Linked DNA regions of Bdellovibrio bacteriovorus str. Tiberius. The protein of the gene in region 2 binds, or shares a complex with, the protein of the main gene of each other region. Links are inferred from orthologs where the notes say so. Each region holds a gene or a part of one and is shown on either strand. Other genes may lie near its edges. The genes, in order: uvrA and mfd.

Region 1 (6,126 bases), 1.5 Mb from region 2 along the record:
TCCGTTGCTGTTCACACAGGAACAAATCAGCTGGCATTTTTCAGACACAAAACCGCTTCTGGGGATTCTGTGTCTGGGCCTTGGGTCCAGCATCATCGCCTTTTACCTGCAGATACGCACGCAGAAGGTGCTTTCAGATTCCACTGCAAGCATGCTGTTTTTGCTGGAATCCCCGTTTGCGGCGCTTTTCGGGTTTATAATTTTAAGCGAGCGACTGAGCTGGTTCCAGATTTCGGGGGCGGTGATAATTATGATTGCCTCGGTTCTGCAGATCCTGACGGACACCGCGAGCAAAACCGAAAGCCCGAAGACCTAAAAAAAGCCTGCTCTTTGAAGCAGGCTTTTTATTTTTAGTGGGAAGCTTGAACATCGCCCTTTTTCAGGGACCAGATGAAGGATGTCAGGATGATCACCCCACCGCTCAAACCGGTGAACCACTCTGGGATATGCAGGAACGGATCCGCCAGCATGATCATCGCCAGCAAACCAATCGCATAGAAGGCCCCGTGCTCCAGGAACGCGAACTTGGTCAGGGCTTCTTTTTCCACGAACATGATAGTCAAGCTACGCACGAAGAACGCCCCGATGCTTAGACCGATCATGATAATGAACAGATTGTGCGTGATCGCAAACGCGCCCACAACACCGTCAAAGCTGAAGGACGCATCCAGAACTTCCAGATACAGGAACATACCGGCGCTGGCTTTGTGCACGTCTTTGATTTGATCATCAGACGCTTCCAACCACGAACCGATGCCATCCACGATCACATAAGTGATCAGGCCCGCCATACCGGCCATCAGGAACGGAAGCTGCTCGTGGCTTTTCAGGAAGTGCGTGATCAGGATCAGAATGATCAAGGTCAAGCACACTTCGATCGCTTCCACTTTGCTGCCGATGTAGCGAGTTGGCTTTTCGATGAACGGGATCCAGTGCAGATCTTTGCTGCCGTCATAGAAGTACTTCAGTGCCACCATCAACAGGAAGCTTCCACCGAAGGCGGCCACTTGCAAGTGAGCATCCAGCATCATCTTGGCGTAATCATCCGGCTTGGTCGCCGCGATCACCAGAGCTTCCCAAGGGTTGACGTCAGCCATGAAGGTCACGATCAACAACGGGAACACCAAACGCATCCCGAAGACCGCGATCAACATACCCCACGTCAGGAAGCGATGACGCCAAACCGGAGTCATCTCTTTCAAAACCACGGCATTCACGATGGCATTATCGAAAGACAAAGAGATTTCAAGAATCGCCAGAATCGTAGCGATAAACAAAGCCTGAAAACCCGCCGCGACTGTGCCGCCATAAAAATGACCCACAAAGTACGAGGCGATCAAACCAAAGAAGGTAAAGACAAAGGAACCTGTAAAGTATTTCATTCCCACAGATTTCACCGATTCAGCCCAAAGAATCAAGGACCGCTTCGGGGGACACAGGATGTCAAAAGACCCGGTTTTAGCCGGGTCTTTTTAAAGCTTTATTTTAATAAGGGCTTCAGGAATTTGCCCGTTTCACTGGCAGTGACCTTGGCCACTTTTTCAGGTGTTCCGGCGGCCACGATCTGACCTCCACCTTTGCCGCCGTCCGGCCCCAGATCAATCACATAGTCCGACGATTTGACGACTTCCATGTTGTGCTCAATGACCAGCACGGTGTTCCCTTGATCAGCCAGTTCCTGAATCAGTTCGACCAGTTTGCGGACGTCATCGAAATGCAAACCCGTGGTCGGTTCGTCCAAAATGTAAAGCGTCTTACCGGTGCCACGGCGGGAAAGCTCTTTGGAAAGCTTCACGCGCTGGGCTTCACCACCCGACAGGGTTGTCGAGCTTTGCCCCAGGGTCATGTAATCAAGCCCCACCCGGTGCAGGGTTTCAAGCTTGCGGTAAATCTGAGTGTGGTTGCGGAAGAATTCCAAGGCCTCGCCCACGCTCATTTCCAGAACGTCCGCGATGGATTTGGATTTGTACTTGATATTCAAAGTCTCGCGGTTGTAACGACGGCCCTGACAGGTGTCGCAGGTCACGAAGACGTCACTTAAGAAGTGCATCTCCATACGGATCTGCCCGTGGCCCATACAGGTTTCACAGCGCCCACCCTTGACGTTAAAACTGAAACGCCCCGGCTCGTAACCGCGCAGTTTCGAATCCGGCAGATTCGCGAATAAATCCCTAATCATCGGGAACAATCCGACATAGGTTGCCGGTGTCGAGCGCGGTGTGCGCCCGATCGGTCTTTGATTGATATCGATGACCTTGTCGATCTTATCCAGGCCTTCAATTTTCTTGTAAGGCGAAGGTTGCGCCAAAGCCTTATAAAAGTGCTGCGCTAAAATCTTGTAAAGTGTATCGATGATCAGGGTGCTTTTTCCAGAACCCGAAACTCCGGTCACGGTGGTGAAAGTCCCCAGTGGGATTTCCAGATCGACGTTTTGCAGGTTGTTCCCGGTGGCTCCGGTCAAACGCACAACCTGCCCGTTGCCTTTACGGCGTTCTTTCGGGATCGGAATGCGCATTTCACCGTTCAGATATTTTCCGGTCAAAGAATTCGGGTTGGCCGCCAGCTCATCCGGAGTCCCTTGCGCCATCATCTCGCCACCCAGAACCCCGGCACGAGGTCCCAGATCGACCACGAAGTCAGCATAACGGATGGTGTCTTCGTCGTGTTCGACCAACAAGATGGTGTTCCCACGCTCTTTCAGTTCGCCGATGATATCAAGAAGTCTATGATGATCGCGCGGATGCAAGCCGATGCTTGGTTCATCCATGACATACAGACAGCCAATCAAGGATGATCCCACTTGGGTCGCCAGACGAATGCGCTGGGCTTCGCCACCGGACAGGGTGCGCGAAGGACGACTGAGCGAAAGATACCCGGTGCCCACGCGAATCAGATAATCCAGACGCGCCAGAATTTGTTTTACAATTTTTTCAGCAATCAGCTGATCTTTGGATTTCCATTGAAGTTTGGCAACCCAGTCGCGCAGTTCGATCGCACCGAGGTCGGAAAGCTCGGCAATGGTTTTGCCACCCAGACGGATATTCAGAGCTTCATTTTTTAAACGAGCGCCGTGGCAATCCGGACAGTCGTTCAGAACCATCTCTTCGCCCTCTTCGTCCTCATCGTCCGAAGTTTTTTTGCCTTTGTATTTGTAGACGACTTTATCCAGTTTCTTGCCGCCGACTTCGCCGTCAGAGAACTGCTCTTCTTCCTCCAGATCGATCGTGCCCAACCCATGGCACGTCGGGCAAGCCCCGCGCGGATTGTTGAAACTGAACAAACGAGGTTCAATCTCGGGGAAACTGTAACCACACTCTGGACACGCCGAGTGCAAAGAATAGTTCGTGCGCTCGCCGTCCAGGGTTTCAATGATCACGCGGCCGTTGGCCATGCTAAGCGCCGTATTGATGCTTTCAGAAAGGCGCAGCTTCAGTGAATCCTTCAGAATCAACTGATCCACGACCAGATCAATATCGTGCGTTTTGGTCTTGGCAAGTTTTGTGGCCTTGTCGAGTTCAATCATCTTGCCGTCGACTTTGGCTTTCACGAATCCTTTTTTAGCCCAGCGTTGGAATTCCGCCAGGAACTCACCCTTTTTACCGGAAGCCATCGGCGCCAGAACAAAGAACTTGGTGCCGACACCTTTTTTAAAGACCTCTTCAATGATCTGCTGCGGGGTCTGGCTGCTGACCGGAATGTGGTGAGTCGGACACTCGGGAATCCCCAGCTTCGCAAAAAGCAAACGAAGATAATCATAGATCTCGGTCACCGTGCCCACTGTGGAGCGCGGATTGGTGCTGACAGATTTTTGGTCAATCGCTATGGCCGGAGAAAGCCCGGTGATGGAATCGACTTCCGGTTTTTTAAGCTGTTCAAGGAAGTTGCGCGCGTAAGCAGAAAGACTTTCCACATAACGACGCTGACCTTCAGCATACACGGTATCAAACGCCAGCGACGACTTCCCGCTGCCACTCAACCCCGTAAATACGGTGATCTTATTGCGCGGAATAGTCACACTGACATTCTTCAGATTATGCTCTTTTGCACCCTTAACTACGATTCCATCTTCAGCATGCGACATAACTCCAAAGTCTAAAACGCCCCTCGTAAAAAGGAAAGGTGCCTGGTTGTTTTTTCTGGCAATGCAGCGTTAAACGCGCCTTAGCCAGAAAAAACAACCAGGCACCTCTTAAAGGCCGAAGCCGCATTTTCTTTTAAGATATGTATCGAAATCCGAATCGGAGAAGTATTTGAAGTGCACGGGAGAGTTCTGAGCCTGATTCGGCCACAGATCGCGCACAGGGACTTTGCAGGATTTGCCTTGTTTGGTCACCGTCGCCGTGCCGTTTGCCAGCAGACGTGGTTCTTCACCTCGACGATCGACCCGGACCATGACGCCGTTACCGCGGTAAGAAACCTTGGCAGGCGCCAGAATTTTGCCTCCGCCAGTCATGGGACCGTCTTCAGAAAAGGCACCCCCGATGACTTCACGGGTTTGAGCATTGTAGGTCACCGTTTCCCCAGTGGGCAGGGTCACGATCTGACGATTTCCTTCCACACGAATATGCGGCAGGGTTTTACGCGGGAACAGCATGATGTAACTTTCCTGCGTGTGACTGACCGTCGAATTTGGAGAATCACTGATACTGATTCCAATATCCTGACGAGCCCCTGCTTCGTATTCGAAAGACCATTCACGAATGCGGTAGTCACCCTTGGAAACAACTTTGTTGGGACCCATATTTCGAAGTTTGAATTTCCCCTCGGAACTGTCCCCTTCAAAAACACAACTGTCATAAGTACCCACGGTGCGACAACGAGTCGGACGAATCCCAAACGGATTCACCGTGCGAGTCGGAGAACGCAACACCGGCGCATCCGAAGAAGCCCTCGGCGCAAAAGTGCTGACAACTTTCGCAGAATCATTCGGCACCGTATCGCGGGCTTGTTCTTTGACCACTTCACAGCCATCACAAGGCTTGGTCTCTTGAACTTTTTTATTGGCATCACGAATCTGCTGATTCAGCTCTTGAACAGCCTGTTTTTCTTCGGCCTTTTCAGCCGCCGCAGGAACACGCAAAGCCTCAGTCTTGCGTGTAGTCTCGACCGACTTGGACTTTTCAACTTCAGCAGATGCCAAAGCTTCGCCAGCAGCCTCAGAATTTTCAAAAAGCTTCATCCCGGGATTTGCTGGTTTGTAGTATACCCAAACCTTCTCTCCCTTATGCTTGCCGGAAAGCACTTCCACCTTCAGGCCATAATTACCTGAACCAAACTGTTTTGTTTCTTCAATTTTCCCCCGCGTCCCCGGAGGCATGACAAACTTGACGTTACGAGTGGATTTCAAAAAGTTAGCCGAGTAACGAGCATTAAAGTAGCCTTCGAGTTCAACAACCCCGCCACTGCTCACACCCAAAATAAGAGGAATCAGCAGGAAAACTCCCCACCGTTTCATAGCCAACTTCATAAAGAGTTTATCGGCCGTTCCAATTCAAGACTTAACAGGACGTTGAAAAAGGCCCTTCGTCTTCGTTGTCGAGCCTCATCTTCCACTCCAGCGTACATTAAGTACGCTTCCGCTACAGCTGAGACTCTCCGCCTCGCCGCTGAACCTTTTTGAACGTCCTGACCCCGACCAAAAGCAAGCGATGGCGAAGCCGAGCGATCCGGGCGGCCGCAAAGCGCAGCCATTCCCCGATCCCCGTCCCCAAAAATACCGGGAGCGAAGACCGTTCAAAAAGGTCCAGATGCAAGGCGGAGGGTTTTTCGCGAAACGGAGGCGTGCTTCAAGCACGTCGGAGAGCAGCGAAAGGCCCGACAACGAAGTCAGATGGGCCTTTTTCAACGGTCGCCTTTAAAGATTCTTGGCTTGGCAGGACGGGCAAACACCATACAACTCCAGGATGTGATGAGTCAGTTTGAATCCAAACTGATTCGCCACCTTCTCTTGAAGTCCTTCGATGGCTTTATTCTCGAACTCACAGATCTTACCGCACTTCACGCACGTCAAGTGATCGTGGTGACCTTTTGGAGTCAGCTCGTAACGAGCTGGCAAACCACCCATGCGGACTTCCGTCACAAAAGTGCCTTCAGTCAGGGTTCTTAGGAAACGATAGACAGTAGCGA
Region 2 (6,965 bases):
ATCACCGCAATATTGGCGCCGATTTTTGAATAACCTATGAAAGGAATCAAATCGCGCCTTTTCATTTCTTCCAAAGTCGCGCTGTTTTTTACGACTGTCAGATGCGGATCCTGATTCAGACTGCCGGTGCCCGGGAAGTGTTTCGCCGTGGGGATCACGCGCGCTTTAAGAAGACCTTTTGAATAGGCGACACCGATGTCGCGCACCAGCTCCGGATCCGAGCCAAAGGATCTGACACCAATGAAGCTTGTCGAATAGGGGTCCACCACATCCAGCACGGGCGCAAGATTCATGTTGAAGCCCACTTCACGCAGGAATAGTCCTGTTTGATAGCCCATCTCTTCCGCCAAAAGAGGGGACTGGGTCTGCCCCAGGGCCAATGCATTCGGCGGAGCGGGCGTGATCGGCAGGCGGGATACCGATCCACCTTCCTGATCGATGGCAATCAGTGGTGGAAGTTTAGAATGTTTGTAGCTTGCTTTATAAAGCGCCAGATTCAGCTCCCGAATCTGCGGGGCTGAAATCATATTGCGTTTAAATAGCAGGAATGATCCGGGTTTGTATTTCGCGATAAAGGATTCCAGATCCGGAGCGACGTTTTTATGGGGAAAGCCGACGATGAAAAGCTGTCCGACTTTTTCTTCAGGACTCATTTGTTTGATCTTGAAATCGATGACTTTTGACAGCTTGTCAGCCGAAGGACCAGAAGCTAGTACAAGGTGGGGAAAAACAAGAATCAGCAGACAAAAACTAAAATTCCTAAGGATTCCCCTGATATACTTGTTCATAAGATTCAGACTATCACTTGGCCCCTACGAGGCCAGACGAGATTTGAGAGACAGCATGAAATTGCACCAAAGTCTTAAATCAAAAGTATGTATTCTGCTGACCTTGATGGTGGGCTTTTCTGCCTATGCTCAAGATATCGAGCAGGAAGTGGAAGCTGCCGATGATGTCGAAATTCAACAGCAGCAACAAGCTCCGGCCGATTTCGATGATCTTTCCCCTGTGGAAACCACCGATGTGGATGAAGATTCTGATCCGTTCGCTGAAGAATCCACAACAACATCTGAAGAAACCTCCACCGCTGAAACCGAAGAGGCCGTTCCAGTTCCTGAAGAGCCGGCGGTGATTGAAGCTCCGGTGCAAAGATACGCCGAACCCACTCCAAGCCCGGCCCTGGAACATCTGCCGCTGGTGGAAGTGCAGATCCGTCAGGATAATCTGGCGGACTATAAAGTCCGACGCGAAACTCACGGAACCTATGTGTCGTTTGATTATGAGGCGATCGAATTTAAAAACTTCATTTCCACTTTGGACGGTCAATCCTACAAAGCCGTTTTTGGTTCGGACACGGTGAATCTGATTCAGCTGGGTTTGGACTATAAATACAATTTCATGCTGGGCTCTTTAGCCGCAGGCGCTTTATATGGCGTCGGTAAAGTGGACGGAAACAGTGACCGCAGTTTGGAAATCACCAAGTACGGAATTGGTTTCAAATTCACGGCAGACATGCTGATGAATGAACCGTACGTTGCGCCTTATGTGGGTATCAATGTTTGGCAGATGGGATTTTCTGAAAAAAGCGCGACGGATTCTTTCTCGGCCACGACTCAGATGGGTTACAACTACACCGTGGGAATGCTGATTCAACTGGATTGGATCGATTACGAAACGGCGAAGCAAAGCACGTTTAGTTGGGGACTTGAGAACACCTTTATTGATGTCTATGCGACTCAGTACGCGAAGACGGAAGCCCCTGATGATCCAGACACCACGACGGACTTCCTGTTCGGTGGTGGTCTTCGTTTAGAATTCTAATCAGGGTGCCAGACGGTCGGTGGTGGTTCCATCACCCAGCTGACCGGACCCATTCGCACCCCAACATTTGAAATTTCCCAGATCATTTAGCGCGCACGTGTGACCGCATCCGTTGTCGCCGCCTTCGCCCAGAGCGACGGCGGTTTGGCGACTGATAAGATTATTCACCTGCAGTGGGATGAACGTTGGATTGTAAGTGCCGTCACCCACCATGCCGCTGGAGTTTGATCCCCAGCAAGAAACCTGTCCGCTTTGATGAATGGCGCACGCCGTGCCGTTGCCATTGGAATCATTTCCGTAAGCGATCGCCAAGTCTTCGATATCCGTCAGACCAAATACATCCACGGGGCTGAGCGAATGAGTGACGGCGTTGTTGTTGTTTCCAAGAGTTCCATTGCTATTAATCCCCCAGCACTTCACGGTGCCGTTTTCCATCAGCGCACAGCTAAAACCACCGTTTAACCAGGATGCAGAGGCTGCCAGAATTTTTTTAACATTGGTCAGTCCGCTGACTTGCACCGGAATTGCTGAATCCATTCCGGTGCCATCGCCCAACTGTCCCCCGGCGTTGCCGCCCCAGCAGACCGCATTTTTGGATTCCAGCAGGGCGCAAGTGTGACCACGACCCGTGGAAATTTGCACTGCGCCCGTCAGGCCAGCGACTGTCACGGGTGTTGCGCTGGAATTCGTGCCGTTGCCAATATTTGCAGGGTGATATCCCCAGCATTTCACTGTTTTATCTGCGAGCAGGGCGCACGCGTAGCCATAATTTCCCCATCGTTCCCCCGAGGTGGAAACAGAGATCACGCCGGATTCCAATCCTTGCACCTGCAAGGGGATGTTGGAATCCAAGACCCCATTGCCCAGCTGACCGCTGGAATTGCTTCCCCAGCAACGAACGGCGCCTTGCGATGTCAGACCGCAGGCGAAATTATCGGTGACCGAAATGCTGTCGTAGTGAACACCGGGATCAAGAACGCTGACGGGAGCGGTGCTGTCGGTGTTGGTGCCATTTCCAAGTTCGCCCCAGACATTGCGGCCCCAGCACCAGACAGATCCATCCGCCTTAAGCTGGCACGTGTGGTTGGCGCCAGCGGAAAGCTTGGAAGCCAAAAAGTTATTGTGGGTATTGTCGTCGATACTTGCTAAGTCTTTTGAAAAGAGATCGGCATCAAGACTGCAGCCTGTACTAAGTATGGCAAAGGAAATTACCAGAAAAGATACGTACAGAAGTCGGTATTTCATATGAAAACTTATCGGAGTATTATGACGCCGTCTTAAGTAGTCTCACTTTGAAACACGGAAATCTTTAGATGAGACGAAGCAGGGTATCGATTTCTTCGTGAACCGCAGACCAGGTGATGGTGCTCATTTTGATGTTCAGGCGGTTGTCCGGAGTCAGTGAATACTTTTTGCTTTCACGGATCGCCAGCTGAATCACTTTTTCAGGGCTCAGTTTGGTTTTTTCGGTGAAGATCAAAGAGATGGATTTCAATCCGGCACTGATATCACGAACGCCCAGCTCTTTACACTGACGACGAATCAGCATAAGGCCCATCAAGTTCACGGTTTGTTCCGGGATCGGTCCAAACTGATCCCGCAGCTCTTCTTCGATGCGATCTAGTTCTTCGTTGGAAGTGATGTCGGCAAGCGCTTTGTAGTAACCCAGACGAATGCGGATGTCCTTGATGTAAGCATCCGGAATAAGCGCCGGAATTTTCAAATTCAGTTCCGGATCCAGATCCATGTCTTCAACCGATTCACCCTTGGCTTCTGCCAGGGCTTCATTCAGAAGATCCATGTACATCTCATAACCGACCGAGTTCACGTGACCGGATTGTTCTTCACCCAGGATGTTTCCGGAACCGCGAAGTTCCAGATCGTACTGGGCAATCTTGATGCCGCTGCCAAGGGCGGTGTTTTCCTGAATGATTTTCAGACGCTCTTGCTGCTCTTTATCGAGCTTGTGATTTCTTGGCATCATCAAATAGCAGTAAGCACGTGTCTTGGATCGGCCCACGCGTCCGCGCAGCTGATAAAGCTGGGAAAGACCAAACAAGTGCGCCGTATCGATGAACATGGTGTTTGCGCGCGGCACGTCCATGCCGGATTCCACAATCGCCGTACACACCAAAACATCAATTTCGTGATGGAAGAAAGCCAGCATCGCTTTTTCAAGCTCGTGTTCTTCCATCTGTCCGTGGGCCACACGAATGCGCGCTTCCGGTACGATCTGGCGAAGTTCATCCACCAGGCCATAGATGGATTCAATGCGGTTATGGATAAAATACACCTGACCACCGCGGGAAATTTCAGCCGTCACGGCTTTGCGGATGGTTTCGGCATCAAACTTTGTCACAAAGGTGCGGGTCGGCAGACGATCCACCGGCGCGGTGTTGATTAAACTTAAATCGCGAATCCCGACTAGCGCCATGTTCAGGGTGCGCGGAATCGGCGTTGCTGACAGTGTCAGGGTGTCGACGCTGGTTTTGATTTTTTTGATTTTCTCTTTATGTGTGACGCCGAACTTTTGTTCTTCGTCGATAATCAAAAGACCTAAATCCTTGTAAGCAATCGATGACCCCAGCAATTTGTGGGTGCCGACGATCAAATCAACTTTTCCGTCTTTCAAATCCTGCAAAGTCTTTTTCACTTCGGCGGGAGTCACGAAACGATTCAGCACGCGGATGTCCACGGGCCAGCCTTCGAAGCGTTTTTTGAAGGTTTCAAAGTGCTGGAAGGTCAACACAGTCGTCGGCGCCAGCACCGCCACTTGTTTGCGGGCTTGAATGGCAAAGAAGGCGGCCCTCATTGCGACTTCGGTTTTACCAAAGCCCACATCACCGCAAACCAGACGATCCATGGGCTTCGTGGATTTTAAATCTTTGCGGATGTCATTGATGGCGCGAAGCTGATCGTCGGTTTCCTCGTAAGGGAAGCCGTTATCAAACATCAGCACTTCATCTTCTTTGATCACAAAAGCCGGGCGGTGCATTTCTGCGCGCTTGGCATAAAGAGCCAGCAAGTCCGCGGCGATGTCGCGCACATGGGATTTGACCTTGGCTTTGGTTTTTTCCCAGGCTGTGCCGCCCAGTTTGTCCAGGATGCTGGTGCCAGCACCCGAGAACTTTTGCAGCTGACCTACGCGGTACACGGGCAGATAAAGTTTGTCTTTATCCTTATAGCCGACCTGAATGTATTCAGATTCGACGCCGCTGATATTCATGATCTTCAGGCCTTCGTACTGGCCGATCCCGTGCTTGGTGTGAACAACCAGATCACCCGGTTTCAAATCACCGAAGGAAAGACGCTTGGCCTGCTTTTGGAAATCCTGGGCGCCACTGGATTCTTTAGAGCGCTGTTTTTTACCATAGAAGTCCTCATCGCGCAGGAAGATGATCTTTTCTTCCTCCAGGCGCAGGCTCTCAGCCAGGTAACGGGGCACGATGTGAACGATGTTTTGTTCACGATCCTGTTCCTGCAGCCACGAATCCCAGCGGTATTCATCGCTGCTGGTGCGAACGGCTTTTAGCTCCAGCTTTTCAAACACCAAAGACAACCGGTCGATATGGGACTGATTTTTGGTGCTGACAAAGATGCGATAACCCTCATCACGCCAGCGATGAAGTTTGTTGGCCGCAGCCTGCAACCACGGTTCGGTGCCGACCGCGTTGGCTAATGCCAGGTTTGTAAAATCCTGAGTCATTGCCGTACGATACTCAACCCGGGAATCATCCGAGTTTTCTTCGTCGAAATATTCCAGGGAAGAAAAATACACCTGACGCGAGTTCAGCGGATAGGCCAAAGTTTCAAAGTTCACGTAGATGTCTTCAAGCTCAGGGCGGATCACGTGAGCGTCGCTGGTGCGGTGATCGGCTTTTAGTTCCCCCCACATTTCATCCGCACAGCGCGAGATCTCCACCGGATCCAGGAACCACAGATTCAAAGCGCCCGGGAAATGATCGGCCGGCGTGGCAAGTTCGCCATAGAAATAAGGAAGCAGGAATTCAATGCCCGGAAAGGCATTCTTTAGCACCAGAGATCGCAGGGTTTCTTCGGCTTCAGCCTTGTCCACCTTGCGGTCCTCAAGCGAGGCGCGCACCCGTTGCAAAAGTCTTTCATGGGTTTCGTCGCGATAAAGAACTTCGCGGGCCGGAGTCAGAACAAAGGATTGAATTTCGTCCGAGCTTCTTTGATCCGCCACACTGAAATGACGAAGGCTTTCCACCTGATCGCCGAACAGATCCATGCGCACGGGTTGATTTTCGGTGGGTGGATAGATGTCCACGATACCACCGCGAACCGCAAACTGACCCTTGTCTTCAACCATCGGAGCCGCGGTGTAACCTAAGGACGAGAAATAGTCCGAAAGGTTCTCGGGAAGCTCATCTCCGGCGCGAACGGTTTTGGAGTGATCCTTCAGGATCTTCATCGGAAGGGTTTTCTGCATCAGCGCGTCAACTGAGGATATGAAGATTTCTCCGGCTTTGGCGACTTGAGCTTTTGCCAGGAAGCGAACCCGGTCTGCGACGACTTGGGTGTTGGGATAGAGTCCGGAGTAGGGTGAAACATCGAAAGCGGGCAGAATATGACTATGACGACTCGGGTCGAAGAACTCCAGCAAGGCTTGCAAGGTCACCGCTTCACGATGACTGCCAGTCACAACAAGATGCGGCAAGCCGTTGATTTTTTTAGAGTAAGTCTGCGACAAAAAGTAAGCAAGTGCCAGCGGAGACGCCGCCCCGGTGACTTGAATCTTTCCGCGAGTTGTTTCAAAGGCTCTTTCCAGGATGGATTCGAGTCTTGTGTGAGTGCTTTCGGCTTTCATTTGGTGGGCTCATCTTGCCACGCTTATCGCCTTGTTTCCATTCATATTTCTTGGTTTTCACTGACGACACATATATAACTAATTGAAATCCAAATAATAACGACAACTTTGGAGGGACTAGTGCCACTCGGTGGAGTCATATTCATCGTCATTTTCATTGCTCTTTTTGGAGCCTTTTTAGTTTGGCTTGCTGCCAATATTACTGGGACAAAACCGGTATACAACCCTGTGAAGTACGAGCCTTACGAGTGCGGTATTCCTGGTATTGAGAAAAAGGAGACAAAGATTTCTGTTAAGTACTATCTGACAGCGATCC

Evidence for each region.
Region 1: the proteins of mfd (region 2) and uvrA are in contact, whole or in part, in a crystal structure (PDB 4DFC), measured with the Escherichia coli proteins. The link is inferred for Bdellovibrio bacteriovorus str. Tiberius from one-to-one orthologs.

What each region holds. Positions count from the first base shown.
Region 1 is NC_019567.1:2,507,662-2,513,787, forward strand. What follows is about bases 1,281-4,476. They hold uvrA (excinuclease ABC subunit UvrA), read right to left. Parts: upstream 4,082-4,476; coding sequence 1,481-4,081; downstream 1,281-1,480. Other genes in these bases: BDT_RS11960 (DUF475 domain-containing protein), read right to left, coding at 1,281-1,382; BDT_RS11970 (hypothetical protein), read right to left, coding at 4,190-4,476. Also shown: BDT_RS11955 (DMT family transporter), read left to right, coding at 1-316; more of BDT_RS11960, read right to left, coding at 351-1,280; more of BDT_RS11970, read right to left, coding at 4,477-5,455; BDT_RS11980 (Fur family transcriptional regulator), read right to left, coding at 5,855-6,126. UniProt on the Escherichia coli protein: The UvrABC repair system catalyzes the recognition and processing of DNA lesions. UvrA is an ATPase and a DNA-binding protein. A damage recognition complex composed of 2 UvrA and 2 UvrB subunits scans DNA for abnormalities.
Region 2 is NC_019567.1:3,964,764-3,971,728, reverse strand. Bases 2,931-6,965 are described here. They hold mfd (transcription-repair coupling factor), read right to left. Parts: upstream 6,650-6,965; coding sequence 3,131-6,649; downstream 2,931-3,130. Other genes in these bases: BDT_RS18795 (NADH-quinone oxidoreductase subunit A), read left to right, coding at 6,878-6,965; BDT_RS18805 (RCC1 domain-containing protein), read right to left, coding at 2,931-3,066. Outside these bases: BDT_RS18815 (glycoside hydrolase family 3 protein), read right to left, coding at 1-653; BDT_RS18810 (hypothetical protein), read left to right, coding at 844-1,821; more of BDT_RS18805, read right to left, coding at 1,822-2,930. UniProt on the Escherichia coli protein: Couples transcription and DNA repair by recognizing RNA polymerase (RNAP) stalled at DNA lesions. Mediates ATP-dependent release of RNAP and its truncated transcript from the DNA, and recruitment of nucleotide excision repair machinery to the damaged site.